2 regions of the Arthrobacter sp. PAMC25284 genome follow, and region 1 is predicted to be linked to the other one. Evidence: riboswitches for the same ligand, from Rfam matches in the RefSeq annotation. Region 1 holds a riboswitch; the other holds the start of a gene.
What was found. Region 1 has a riboswitch for S-adenosylmethionine ahead of KY499_RS06235 (homoserine O-acetyltransferase). Riboswitches for the same ligand answer to the same signal wherever they lie in the genome.
Positions count from the first base shown of each region.

Region 2: linked by a shared signal. The riboswitch ahead of KY499_RS17240 (aminotransferase class V-fold PLP-dependent enzyme) and the one ahead of KY499_RS06235 (homoserine O-acetyltransferase) in region 1 are both predicted to bind S-adenosylmethionine.

Region 1 covers NZ_CP080382.1:1,317,163-1,324,251, reverse strand. Annotated here, with positions in the region: gene KY499_RS06260 (amidohydrolase family protein) at 1-261, shown strand, start outside; gene KY499_RS06255 (histidine phosphatase family protein) at 258-938, opposite strand; partial or broken gene KY499_RS06250 (CPBP family intramembrane glutamic endopeptidase) at 997-1,766, shown strand; gene KY499_RS06245 (VOC family protein) at 1,857-2,495, opposite strand; SAM riboswitch class IV at 2,645-2,759, shown strand; gene KY499_RS06240 (bifunctional o-acetylhomoserine/o-acetylserine sulfhydrylase) at 2,819-4,135, shown strand; SAM riboswitch class IV at 4,319-4,434, shown strand; gene KY499_RS06235 (homoserine O-acetyltransferase) at 4,446-5,651, shown strand; partial or broken gene KY499_RS06230 (MFS transporter) at 5,818-7,089, shown strand, end outside.
Region 2 covers NZ_CP080382.1:3,725,214-3,732,302, forward strand. Annotated here, with positions in the region: gene KY499_RS17235 (class I SAM-dependent methyltransferase) at 1-753, opposite strand, end outside; gene KY499_RS17240 (aminotransferase class V-fold PLP-dependent enzyme) at 891-2,321, opposite strand; SAM riboswitch class IV at 2,357-2,470, opposite strand; gene hisN (histidinol-phosphatase) at 2,645-3,466, opposite strand; gene KY499_RS17250 (ribosome small subunit-dependent GTPase A) at 3,554-4,669, opposite strand; gene aroA (3-phosphoshikimate 1-carboxyvinyltransferase) at 4,653-6,086, opposite strand; partial or broken gene KY499_RS17260 (DoxX family protein) at 6,094-6,643, opposite strand; gene KY499_RS17265 (sigma-70 family RNA polymerase sigma factor) at 7,043-7,089, shown strand, end outside.

The DNA of each region.
Region 1 (7,089 bases):
TGCGTCACCACGGCCGTGCTGCAGATGCGCCTCAGCGTGCAGGAAGCGGTGCGCGCCGCGACCTACGGCGGCGCCCTGGCGCTGGGACGGGAGCGAGGGAACGACGTCGACGGCGAACGCGCGGTGGGCTCGATCGCCGTCGGGCACCGCGCCGACCTGCACCTGTTGAATGCGCCGTCGGCCACCCATCTGGCCTACCGGCCGGGCATCCCGCTGACCCACGCCGTGTGGCGGGCCGGCGTCCCGCAGCGGGTGCGCTAGAAGAACATGGGCGGGGCGTCCAGGACCGTCTCATCCACGCGCCGCTGCTCCCACTGGGTAAACGGCTTGTCCAGCTCGTATTTGCCGCCCGTCGTCCGCAGCAGTGTCCGGACTTCGGCGTTTTCCGGGTTGTTGAGGGACTCAAAATACTCCACAGACCAGTGGAACCAGCGCATGCAGAACAGCCGCATGGTCAGCCCGTGCGTCACAAACAGCGCATTCGGTGCGTAGCTGGGCTTGGACCAGTGCCGGTAGAGGGTCTCCATAAAGGAGGAGATCCGGTCGTACACATCGGAGCCGGATTCGCCCTCGCGGAAGCGGTAGAAGAAGTGCCCGTAAGCGTTGCGTAGCTCCTTCTGGTCCTCGATCTCGCCGGCGAGCTGGAAGTTGGCCCAGTCCTGCTCCCGCAGCCGCGGTTCCTCGATGACCCGCTCGACCAGCGGGCCCAGGTTGAGCGCTTCGAGCGTCTGGTAAGCACGAAGGTACGGGGAGACATAAACGCAGACCTGCCGGCCGTCCAACTGGCGCCGGATCTCCTCGCCCGCGGCCCTTGCCTGCTCCACCCCCAGTGCGGTCAGCGGGATCCGGTAGTCCGGCACGCGGTTGTAAATTGAGGTGTCGGCGTTGGCAGCGGACTGGCCGTGCCGGATCATGATGATTTTCCCGGGCGCACTCATAAACCCCAAGCATAGGCAACCGCAGGCGACTGCCAGCAACACCGGGCAAGATAGGAGCATGTTGGTTCCCTCCCGCCGCCGGCTGCGGCTCGAAGTCCTGATCGTCCTGGGGCTGTCCCTGGGCCAGTCTGCCGTGTATTCCGTGGTCCAGCTGCTCGACAAGATGACCAGGGCACCACTGGCCCAGGGGACCTCCACACTGAACCGTTCGAAGAGCAGCCGCGAATACTTCGATCTCACATACCAGTTACTGGACATCGTCTTTGCCCTCGTCCCGGTGGTCCTGGTGATCTATTTCCTCTCGGAACACCGTGCGGCCGGAGACCGCGGCACCTCGGCCTTCCGGAAACTGGGCTTCAACTTCGCCCGGCCGGGGAAAGACCTCGGCCAGGGGCTGGGTCTGGCTGCCGTGATCGGGATTCCGTCCCTGGGGCCCTCTATGCCGCGGGCAGGGCGCTTGGCATTACGACGGCGATCATCCCCAGCGCGCTCGATGCCTACTGGTGGACGGTGCCGGTCCTGATCCTGTCCGCGGTCCGCCACGGCATCGTGGAGGAAGTGATCGTGGTGGGGTACCTGCTGGACCGGCTGGGGAAATTCGGTTGGAGCGTACCCGTGGCCATTGCTGCCAGTGCCGTGCTGCGCGGCAGCTACCACCTTTACCAGGGATTCGGGCCGTTCATCGGCAACGCCGTGATGGGGGTGGTGTTCGCGCTGATCTATACCCGCACCAAGCGGGTGATGCCTCTCGTGATCGCCCATGCGGTGTTGGATACCGTGGCATTTGTGGGGTTCAGCCTGTTCGGCAAGGCCGTGGGGCTGGGCTGAAAACAGCCGGTTAAACAAAGTCCGGCCGCCGTTCAGGGGTGACAACTCTGGCACCCCTGAATGGCAGCCGAAATATGGGGGGCCCGGGCCTTAGATCGTAACGGCGCCCGAGGCCGTCTCGAATGTGACGGACAGGATTCCGGGGGTACCGTGCGGGGCGAGCCATTCCACGGCGACGTCTTCCAGGGGTTTTTCCACTGGTTCGCCGAGCCATTCGGTGACGCGCTCCGCAGAGCCGGCAATGGTGAGGCTGGACATCTTGACTTCGCTCGCATAGGCGTTGGACGGGTGCAGATCCGGATCGCCGTCCCATTTGAGCATGTACGGGACCTGCGGGTCGGCGATGAGGCCGAGGATGCCGATCTGCTTCCAGACGAGCTCGCGGCCGTCGGGGAACTTGCGGTTGCCCTTCACCGCGGCACGGCCCAGCCGTTGCTCGAAGGGCGCGAGGTCATCGACCTCGACACACCAGCCCATCCAGCCGCCGCCCGCTTCGGAGCGTGCCCGCACTGCCTGGCCAAACGGTGCCTTGTCCGACGCCGGGTGGTTCAGTACCTCAACGACTTCCAGGTACTTGTGGCCCGCGAGCGGGATGATCATGTTGCGGGTCCCGAAGCGGGGGTGTACTCCGCCCTTCACGGCTTCAACGCCGAGGGCAGACGCAATACGTTCGGTGGTGGCTGCCAAGCCATCGTGTTCACAGGCGTAAGAAACGTGATCCATGCGCATGCCTTCATCTTGGCACTTTGTGATGGGCCTCTCAGCTTAGGCGTACCTAACCGTGGTGGGATGTCATTCAGTAGCGGCCCAGGCCCAGCTCAGCGACATGTTCGTCACAAAGCTATTGGCGCCGCAGCACTGTACTTACACTGAAGCCAGGTCATGAGTGCCAGCATCCAGCCCCGGCTCGCTGGCCGGCAACCCTCACTCGCGGTGGGGTGCCCCGGGTGAGGACCTGGCTGTCCGGCGACCGCCGGAGGGCAAGCGCGGCGCCCGTGCCGTTCCGGATCGAGGCCCGGAACGGCCGTGCCCGATTCCGTCAGGAGCCAACAATGACCAATTCCTGGTCCTTCGAAACCCGCCAGATCCATGCCGGCCAGGAGCCGGACGCCACCGCCGGTGCGCGGGCCTTGCCGATTTACCAGACAACTTCGTTTGTCTTCCCGAGCGCGGAAAGCGCCGCCAACCGCTTCGCCCTCGCGGAACTGGCGCCCATCTATACCCGGATCGGCAACCCCACCCAGGACGCGGTGGAGCAGCGCGTGGCCAGCCTCGAAGGCGGCCTCGGAGCCCTGCTGTTGAGCTCTGGCCAGGCGGCCGAGACCTTCGCCATCCTGAACGTGGCCGAAGCCGGAGACCACATCGTGGCAAGTCCCAGCCTTTACGGCGGAACGTACAACCTGTTCGCCCACACCCTGAAAAAGTTCGGCATCAGCGTTACGTTTGTGGCCGATCCGGACAACCTCGAGCAGTGGCGCCAGGCTGTCCGGCCGAACACCAAACTGTTCTTCGGTGAGGTGGTCTCCAACCCCCGCCAGGACGTGCTGGACCTCGAGGGCATCTCGAAGGTTGCCCACGAGGCCGGGGTGCCGCTGATCGTCGACAACACCCTGTCAACACCCTTCCTCATCCGGCCAATCGAATGGGGAGCGGACATTGTGGTCCACTCCGCCACGAAGTACCTCGGCGGCCACGGCACCGCGATCGCCGGCGTGATCGTGGATTCCGGCAACTTCGACTTCGGCAAGGACCCGGAACGGTATCCCGGCTTCAACACCCCGGACCCCACCTACAACGGCATCGTGTACGCCCGGGACCTGGGCAAGGATGGCGCCCTCGGGGCCAACCTTTCCTATATCCTCAAGGCCAGGGTCCAGCTCCTCCGGGACCTCGGCTCGGCGGTCTCGCCGTTTAATGCGTTCCTTATTGCCCAGGGCATCGAGACGCTGAGCCTGCGGATGGAACGCCACGTAGCCAACGCCACCCGTGTTGCCGAATGGCTCGAAGCCAGGGACGACGTGGACTCCGTCGCCTACGCCGGACTGCCGTCCAGCCCCTGGTACGAGCGGGGCCGCACGTACGGGCCGAAGGGAACCGGTGCCGTGGTCAGCTTCACCATCGCCGGGGGAGCGGAGGCCGGCAAGAGTTTCGTCGATGCCCTCGAACTGCACTCCCATGTTGCCAACATCGGCGACGTGCGCTCGCTGGTCATCCATCCGGCGTCGACCACCCACAGCCAGCTCACCGCGGAACAGCAGGAGATCGCCGGCGTCAGCCCGGGACTCGTGCGCCTCTCCGTGGGACTGGAACACATTGATGACATCCTTTCTGATCTCGACGCCGGATTCCGGGCAGCGAAGACCGCGTAGGGCTACCGGCCTGCGCCGGATTTCCCCATCTTTGCGCCAACGACGCCGGCACCCGCCGATGTTTCGGGGCGGCCCGCCCGAACCGGCCCTCAAAGATGGGGAAATTCCTGCGGCCAGGTCCGGCTGTCATATGGAAGTCACATTCTTCGCCATTTCCCCGCCCTGTTTCGTACACTCATAAAAGGTCATGAGTGCCAGTGACAGCCCCGGCTTGCTGGCCGGCAACCCTCCTTTAGCGGCGGGGTGCCCCGGGTGAGGACCTGGCCTGCCGTTCAGTCGACGGCGGGCAAGCGCTAAGTGAGGTCCGCACATGACGATTTCCATCACCCGCAGTGGTGTCCCCGAAACCACACCGTCCCGCAACGCCGGGACATGCGCAGCGTCCGCACCGGCCCGGGTCGCGGACGTTCACCCTGCGCCCCCGGCCGGGGCGCCGGACGGGACCGTCCAGTACCTCCGGATCGGTGCCCTGGACCTCGAATGCGGCGTGACGCTCCCGGACGTGGTCCTCGGCTACGAAACATGGGGCACCCTTAACGCCGACGGCTCCAACGCCGTGCTGATCGAACACGCCCTCACCGGGGACACCCACGTCACGCGCGGCGCCAGCGAGGAGCCCGGCTGGTGGGAAGAACTCGCCGGCCCCGGTGCGCCCGTGGATACGGACCGGTACTTCGTGGTCTCCATCAACATCCTGGGCGGCTGCTACGGCTCCACGGGGCCCTCGACGCCGGCGCCGGACGGACAGCCCTGGGGATCCCGGTTCCCGCTGGTCACCCTGCGGGACACCACCGCGGCCGAGGCCAGGCTCGCTGACGCCCTGGGGATCGGGAGTTGGTACGCTGTCCTGGGCGGTTCGTTGGGCGGGGCACGTGCCCTCGAATGGGCCGTTACCTACCCGGAAAGGGTCCGGCACTGCGCCGTGATTTCAGTCGGCGCGAGCAGCACCGCCGAGCAGATCGCCTTTGCGCAGGCCCAGACCCTGGCGATCCGGCAGGATCCCAATTTCCGCGGCGGGAACTACTACGGCGGTCCGCAGCCGGAAGCCGGCCTCGCCCTGGCGCGCAGGATCGCGCACATCACGTACCGCTCCGCCGCCGAACTGGACGGACGGTTCGGCCGGAATCCCCAGGGGGCCGAAGCTCCGCTGGAAGCCGGATCGGTGGCCGGGCGGGGGCGCTACCAGGTGGAGAGCTACCTGGACCACCAAGGGAGCAAGCTGGTCCGGCGCTTCGACGCCAACAGCTACATCGCCATCACCGAAGCGCTGATGAGCCACGACGTATGCCGGGGGCGCGGGGCCCTTAGCGCATCCCTGGCGGCGGCCACAGCGAAGTTCCTGATCGCAGCCGTGGAGTCCGACCGGCTGTACTTCCCTGCCCAGTCCCTGGAACTGGCCGAGGCGCTGCCCGGTGGCGCCGTCCTGCACATGATCGACTCGCCCATCGGACACGACGGATTCCTGACCGAAATCGGCCAGCTCAGCGGGCAGTTACGCAGCCACTTCTTCGGCTAGCCCCGGCTGGTCTGTGCATATTTGCAGATGCGCCCTGCGCTAATGGCCGTTGAGACCAGGGCTGGAGCCGGACATACTCATGGGTAATGATGCCGTGTGCGCCATGTCACACGCATCCGAGTCCATTGGTTCAAACGGTGTCGAAGAAGACGCCAGAGGAGTTCCCATGAGTGTTGGTAATCCCGCCGCGAGGCGCCCCGCGCAGACTGATCCGGAGTCCTCCGGACTAAAGAAGGTAGTAGCGGCCTCGATGGCCGGCACCGTCGTTGAATGGTACGAATTCTTCCTGTACGCCTCCGCGGCCACCCTGGTCTTTGGCAAGGTCTTCTTCCCCAATTCCGGTACGGAGCTGGACGGCATCATCGCCGCGTTCCTGACCTACGCCGTCGGCTTCGTGGCCCGCCCGATCGGCGGCATCGTCTTCGGCCACTTCGGCGATAAGTTCGGCCGCAAACAACTGCTGCAGTTGAGCATCATCCTCGTCGGCGTCTCCACCTTCCTGATGGGCTGCCTGCCGACCTTCGCCCAGATCGGCTACTGGGCCCCGGCCCTGCTGGTCTTCCTCCGCTTCGCCCAGGGCTTCGCTGTCGGCGGCGAATGGGGTGGCGCCGTCCTTCTGGTCGCCGAGCACAGCCCGAGCAAGTCCCGCGGCTTCTGGTCCAGCTGGCCGCAGTCCGCGGTGCCGCTGGGCAACCTGCTCGCCACCGGCGTCCTGTTCACCCTGTCCTCCACCCTGGCGCCCGCGGAATTCCTCGGCTGGGGCTGGCGGGTTGCCTTCTGGCTCTCTGCCGTCATCGTTCTGGTCGGCTACTACATCCGCACCAAGGTCAGCGACGCCCCCATCTTCCTCGAAGCACAGAAGGAAGTGACCCTGGAAAAGAAGGGGTACGGCGTCGCCGAAGTGTTCCGCCGCTACCCGCGGGGCGTTTTCACCGCCATGGGGCCTGCGCTTCGCGGAGAACATCCTGTACTACCTCGTGGTTACGTTCTCCATCACCTACCTCAAGGTCATCGTGCAGACGGACACCTCACGGATCCTGCTGCTCCTGCTCGTGGCGCACTTCATCCACTTCTGCGCGGTCCCGCTGGTCGGCCGGCTCTCCGACGCGTTCGGACGCAAACCGGTCTACGCGGCCGGCGCGATTCTCGGCGGCACCTGGGGCTTCTTCGCCTTCCCGATGATGGACACCGGGAACGACCTCATTATTCTTGCCGCGATTACGATCGGCCTGATGTTCCACGCCCTCATGTACGCCGGTCAGCCCTCGATCATGGCCGAGATGTTCCCGACCCGTATGCGCTACTCCGGTGTCTCCCTGGGCTACCAGGTGACCTCGATCGTTGCCGGTTCGATGGCTCCGATCATCGCAGCATCCCTGCTGGGCCAGTTCAAGTCCTCCGTCCCGGTAGCCCTGTACCTGCTCGGGGCGTGCATCGT
Region 2 (7,089 bases), 1.5 Mb from region 1:
TTTGATGGCCCGCCAGGTCTGCGTCAGGTAAGGAAGCCGGAGGCCCGCGCCCCGCGGATGGCCGAGGTGCTCGTGCAGATACCAGTCAAGATTGCCCATCACCTTGGCCCGGGTGGCCTCTGTTGCTGCCAGATAGTAGCTCCGGGACTTGGTGAGCTCCTTGATGTCCTCCGGAGTTACCGGATCTTCCCAGCGGCTCAGACGGCTCTCCAACGCGGTGAACTCCGGGCCCACGGCGGGTTTGAAGTGTGGCTTGTGGACGTCGCCGGCGTGCATGATGCGGGAGAGCCGGTGCACCCAGGGCACGGAGGTGTCCAGCTGGTTCCAGATCAGCCCGAGCACGCCGTGCGGCCGTAAGATCCGGGCGATCTCGGCGCTGGCCTGCTGCGGGTCGCACCAGTGCCAGGCCTGGGCCACCGTGACGAGGTCAAATGCTGTGGAGTCGAGCCCCGTGTGCTCCGCGGATCCCTCGACGGCGCTCACCCCGGGCAGGGCCCGGCGGAGCTGGTCCAGCATGTCCGGGGACGGATCGACGGCGACCGTGCGGAGTCCGCTTGCCACGAGCAGGGCGGTGAATTTTCCGGTTCCCGCGCCGACGTCGGCGGCGTCAGCCGCCTTGGCCGGAATCAGCCAGTGCGCAGACTCTGCGGGATAGCCCGGCCGGACGCGGTCATAGTGTTCTCCGCCGTCCTGGAAGCTCTGGCCGAGCTCCCGGCGTCGCTCCTGGTAGAGCTTGGGGCCGCCGCGTGCCACGTGCGATCTCCTTCGGAAGGTCCTGACTGTTTCGGATACCTTTCGAATTTACCGTACGAATACGGCAGCTCGTTTACCCCGTCCCGCCGTCGGGGCCCGGATGCAGGGGACTGGTCCGGAGCGCCCGGCACCCGCGCCTAGTCACCGGTGCAGGGTGCCGCGCCCGCCGTACCTGGGGTGTTGGGCGCCCAGTGCGGGTAGATGCGGGTGTCGTTGGCGGGCACCCAGCGGCCCGCGTCGACGACGTAGTCCCAGCCGGGCCCCGTTCGCAAAAGCTCTTCGATGCCGGCGAGCAGCCGCTGTGCGTCCTCGAGCCGTGAGCCGAGGCCGAAACTGGCGCGCAGGGAGCCGGCGGGCAAGCCGAGGCGCTTGAGCAGCGGGTGGGCGCAGAAGCGGCCGTCGCGCAGGCCGATGCCGTGCTCGGCGGCCAGGTAGGCGGCGACCAGGCCGGCGTCGTAGCCTTTGAGGGAGAAATTGACGACGCCGATGCTGCCGGGCCCGGCGTCTTCCGCCGGGCGGTCCGCTGCAGCGGTGTCCGCGAAGATCCGGTGTACGGTGACGCCGTCGATCCGCTGGAGCCCGTCGACGAGGTAGGAGCGGATGGCGTCTTCGTGGGCCTGCCAGTCCTTTTCGTCCAGGGCGGCGATGACTTGGGTGGCCCGGGCCAGCGTCGCTGCGCCGAGGACGTTCGGGGAGCCGCCTTCGTGCCGTGCCGGGCCGGTGGTCCACGTGACGGAGTCGAGTCGTGCGTCGCGGACGGCGCCGCCGCCGGCCAGGTGCGGGGTTCCGGCGTCGAGCCAGTCCGGCCGCCCCACCAGCACTCCGGCGCCGAAGGGCGCATACAGTTTGTGCCCGGAGAAGGCGACGTAGTCGACGTCGTCCGCGCTGATGTTGATCCGGCGGTGCGCGGCCAGTTGGGCTGCGTCGACGACGATTCGGGCGCCGTACTCGTGGGCCAACGCGGCCAGGGTGTCGATCGGCAGGATCTCGCCGGTGACGTTGGAGGCTCCGGTCACGGCCAGCAGGGCGACATTGCCCAGGGCGAGTTCGGCGCGCAGCCGGTTCAGAGTGCCCGCGAGGGTCGGCGCCGCCACAATGCTGCGGTGCGGCACACCCTGCCACGGCAGCAGGTTGGCGTGGTGCTCGATATCGAGGTAGAGCACGTCGCCGCTGTGCTGGCCATCCTTCAGCGGCAGGCAGCCGGCCAGCAGGTTCAGGGAGTCGGTGGTGTTGCGGGTGAAGATCACCGAGTCGTCAGCCCGGCCGCCGACGAAGTCCCGGACAATGGTGCGGGCGTTTTCGTAGACCGAGGTGCTGATCTGGGAGGCGTACCCGGCGCCGCGGTGGACACTGGCGTAGTACGGCAGGATCTCGTTCAGGTAGGCGGAGACCACGGAAAGCGCCGGGGCCGAGGCGCCGTAGTCCAGATTGGCGTACCGGACGTGGCCACCGTGGATCAGCGGGGTCCGGATCTCCGCCCCGGTGACGGCGGCGAGCGGGTGGCGTCCGGCGGCGAATCGTGCGTCGGACAGGCCGGGGATGGTGACGGGAAAAGTGGCAGTTGTCATGGGACCTCGCTCAAAAAAGGACCCCTCACACCGGGGATCCGCGCTTGCCAGGTCCGCTCCGGACCGGCCAGGTCGTCACCCGGGGCACCCCACCGCGAATGGAGGGTTGCCGGCCAGCAAACCGGGGTTTAGCGCTGGCACTCGTGACCTGATTCGAGCGTAAGGCATCCCCGCGGCGGAGGAAAACAGCCGCATTCAATGTGAAGCGGTTTATTACGCGGTGCGGTCAATCGGTCTGCAAATCGAAGAAACGGCGCCTGACTCCCCGGTGCGGGGGAGTCAGGCGCCGTTTCTTCGGTTTTGGCGGCATTCCGGAGGTCTTGCTAGAGCAGGTCGTCCAGGTCGTCCAGGCCCGGATTGAGGCGCTTGAGGACCTCCGAGTGGAGGATCGAGTTGGTCGCGAGGGCGTTGCCGCCGAACGGGCCGTCTACACCCTCCAGGGACGTGAACCGGCCGCCGGCCTCGGTCACGATCGGGACCAGGGCGGCCATGTCGTAGAGGTTGAGCTCAGGTTCGCAGGCAATGTCCACAGCGCCTTCGGCGACCAGGCAGTAAGACCAGAAATCGCCGTAGGCGCGGGTCCGCCAGACCTCCTCGGTCAGGCCGATGAACTCATCCAGGTTGCCGCGCTCCTTCCAGCCCGACAGGCTGGAATACGACAGCGACGCGTCGGAGAGCTCTGAGATGTTGGAGACTTTCAGCCGGGTCGCGGCGGCCAGTGAACGGCCGGTGTAGGCGCCGGAGCCCTTCGCGGCCCACCAGCGTTTCCCCAGGGCCGGGGCGCTGACGACGCCGACCACCGGTTCGCCCTCATCAACGAGGGCGATCAGGGTCGCCCAGACCGGGACGCCGCGGACAAAGTTCTTGGTGCCGTCGATCGGGTCGATGATCCAGCGGCGGGAACCGTGGCCGGAACTGCCGAACTCTTCGCCGAGGACGGCGTCGCGCGGGCGGGACCGGGACAGCTGCCCGCGGATGGCTTCCTCCGCAGACTTGTCGGCGTCCGTGACCGGGGTGAGGTCGGGCTTCGTTTCGATCCGCAGGTCGAGGGCCTTGAAACGGCTCATCGTCTGGTCGTCGACGGAATCTGCCAGCACGTGGGCAAGTCGCAGGTCATCGTTGTAGCTCGAAGCGGGTTGACTCATGGTTCTAAACTACCGCCAAAGCAGGCCCGTCTGCGGCAGGCCGGGCTTGGTGGCGCGGAACGACCGGCCGCCGGACTGCCGGCCTGCCTAGGAGACGATGCCGAGTTCCTTGGCGTCCTGTGCTTCCATCCGCGGATCGGTGCCCAACAGGCGGCGCAGGGAAGCGAGCCGGGCCGGTCCCGAGGGGCCTGCCTGTCCGGCAGCCACCCAGGCGTCCACACCGCAGTTGACGGCGTCGGAATTGTGTTTGCAGCCCCGCTCGCAGTCATCCGTCCCCGGCTCAAGGTCCGGGAAGGAGCGAAGGATCCGGTCCGGGTCCACATGCGCCAGGCCAAAGGACCGGATGCCGGGGGTGTCGATGATCCAGCTGCCGGCCGGTGCGTCGTTGACTTTAAGTGCCAGGGCCGACGAGGAGGTGTGCCGGCCGCGCCCGGTAACGGCGTTGACGCCGCCGGTGGCGCGTTCGGCGCCGGTCAGGGCGTTCACCATGGTGGACTTCCCGACGCCGGAATGGCCGAGCATCACGGTGACCTTGCCGTCGAGGTGGCCGCGCAACTGGGACACTGCGTCGCGGTCCAGCCGGGCGGAGAGCCCGTCGTCCGAGCGGGCATCGATCCCGGACGCAGCCGAGTCCGCGGTCCGGCTGATGATGACCGGAAAATCGAGGTGCTGGTAATTGGACAACAGCTCCGCAGGATCCTTGACGTCGGCCTTGGTCACCAGCAGCAGCGGCGAAATGCCGGCGTCGTAGGCGGCTACCAGGGCGCGGTCGATAAAGCCGGTGCGTGGCTCCGGGTTGGCGGCGGCGACCACGATCACCAGGGTGTCCGCGTTGGCGACCACGGCGCGTTCGATCGGATCGGTGTCGTCCGCGCTGCGCCGCAGGAGCGTCTTGCGGTCCTGGATCTTCACGAGCCGGGCAAGGGTGTCCGGTTCGCCGCTCACATCCCCGACCAGCGAGACAAAATCGCCGGCGACGACGGGATTGCGGCGCAGTTCCCGGGCCCGGGCAGCGATGATCTTGCGTTCGTCAGCGGTGCCTTCGCCCACCACTGCGGTGTACCGGCCCCGGTCCACGGTGATGATGCGCCCGGTCTGGGCGTCGTCGTAGCTGGGCCGGTCCTTTGTGCGCGGGCGCGTGCCCTTCTTATTCGGCCGGATCCGGACGTCGGACTCGTCCCACGAGTCAGTGCTGCGCGCCATGGGTGTTGTCCTTCCCGGCCGCGGGGGAGTCCGTGGAGGCTCCGGCGGACCCGGTGCGGTCTCCGGCGGATCCCTGTTCCAGCATGGCGGACCACATCTGTGGAAAGTCCGGCATGGTCTTGGCCGTGGTCCCGATGTCCTCGACCTCGACGCCGGGTACCGCGAGGCCCAGGATGGCGCCTGCGGTGGCCATCCGGTGGTCCGCGTAGCTGTGCACAACGCCGCCGTGGAGGGCGGCGGGACGGATGATGAGGCCGTCGGAGGTTTCTTCCGCGTCGCCGCCGAGGCGGTTGATCTCCGCCACCAGGGCCGCGAGCCGGTCCGTTTCGTGGCCGCGGAGGTGCGCGATCCCGCCCAGGCGCGATGGCCCGGTGGCCAGGGCGCAGAGGGCCGCGACAGTCGGCGCGAGTTCGCTGGTTTCATCGAAATCCGCGCCCCGGATCTCCGGACCGCCGGTCACCGTCAGGATGCCGTCCTGCAGGGTCACCGTGGCCCCCATGGTGGTCAGGATGCTGCGCCAGAGGTCGCCGACCTGAGTGGTCTCGGCCGGCCAGTCCGGGATGCGCACGGTGCCGCGGGTTGCCAGCGCGGCCGCCAGGAACGGGCCGGCGTTCGAGAGATCCTGCTCGATCCGGTGGTCAAAGGCCCTGATGCTGCCGGGTGCCACGATCCAATGGTCCGGGCGGGAGTCGTCTACGGACACACCGGCGCCGCGCAGCACGGCGACCGTCATGTTGATGTGGTCCAGGCTGGGGACCGGAGGGCCGGTATGTTCCAGATGCAGTCCATCGGTGAAGCGGGCGCCTGCGAGGAGCAGCGCGGAGACGAACTGTGAGGAGGCACTGGCATCAATGATGAGGTGTCCGCCGCGCACTTCACCCGTTCCGTGGACCGTGAACGGCAGCGCGGCGGCCGGACCTCCGTCCGGTGCCGTGACCCCGACACCCAGCCCGGCGAGGGCCTCGATGATGGTGCCCATCGGGCGCTTCCGGGCGTGGGGGTCGCCGTCGAACAGGGTGGTTCCGTGGCGCAGAGCGGCTACCGGCGGGACGAAGCGCATGACGGTCCCGGCCAGGCCGCAGTCGATGCCGGTGCCGGCGGCCGGCGCGTCCAGGCTGATCGGGCTGATTTCCAGATCGGGTCCGAAGGCGCCGTCGCCCGGGACCTCAGTGATGGCGGCCCCCAACTGGCGCAGTGCCTCGATCATGAGGGCCGAGTCGCGGGAGTGCAACGGAGCGCGCAGCCGGGACGGACCGTCGGCGAGGGCCGCCAATACCAGATATCGGTTGGTCAGGGATTTGGACCCCGGCACGGTGACGGTGGCGTCGACGGGCCGTTCCGCGAATGGTGCCCGCCACTGGGCGCCTCCGGTGGACGGGACGGGAACGGGTGCTGCTGTCGAGGTGGGGCCGGTCATTGCTGCTTTAGGCTCCGGTCGCGTGGTCGACGGCCTTGCGGACTGCCTTGTCGGCCTTGTTCAGCCGCTTGGCGGTGGTCTTTTTGGCATCCGCCGCGAGGTGTCCCGCGCTCTTTTTGGCGTCGGCGGCAAAGTGCTCAGCCCGCCAGGCCAGGCTGGGGCGTCCGGCTGTGTCGACAGAGGCCAGCAGCACGCCACCGGTCAGCGAGACATTTTTCAGCAGTTGTTTGCGGCGGGCGTCGCGGGCCCTGCACTGAGGAGATGTCCGCACTGCGCCATTCCACGTAGCTGTTGAGCACCGAGACGACGGCCAGGATGGTGGCGGCCAGTCGGGCGGACTTGCCGAGGGCAAAAAATACCCCGGCGCCAATCTGGGTGCCGCCGATCACGCGGGCCAGGACTTTCTCATCGGTCTGGAAGGGCAATGATTCCGCCGCCCGGCGTAACAGGGGAGACAGCTGCGTGGCAGTGTCATCCGCGTTCTTTAATTTGTCCATGCCGGCAAGGACGAAGCTGGAAGCGAGCATGGGGCGGGCGAGAAAACGGACAAAGGACATGAATTTCCTCCTGGATGGACGAGCCGCGGACGCTGCGCGCGAGAACCGGTTCCAGTCTCGCACTTTTGCGGAATATTTGCCCGTCGCACGTGGTTGTTGATGACAGGTTCGCACCGCTCTTTGGAGCGGGTTTTTGAGTCGCGTCGGCCCGTGATCACGGGCCTGTGGTCAGTTTCGCCGGCGTTCGGCGGCTAAGGAGGCAAAGGTTTGATACTGGTGAAGGACATTGGAGGACGGACGGGTCCGTCGGACGGCGTCGCGTCGGGGACTGCGACGGCATTGCTGGACGCCCCGGCGCTGGGCGCCGCGCCTGCCGATCCCTGGGGCCGGAGCGCTTCGGGTGCAGCGCCGGCCGGAGTCCGGGCGGGCCGCGGGGCGGTGACAGTAGACTTGAAGGTAATGAGCACCATGGAACCGGCCGGATCGGCCACGCACGAGGCCGCCGG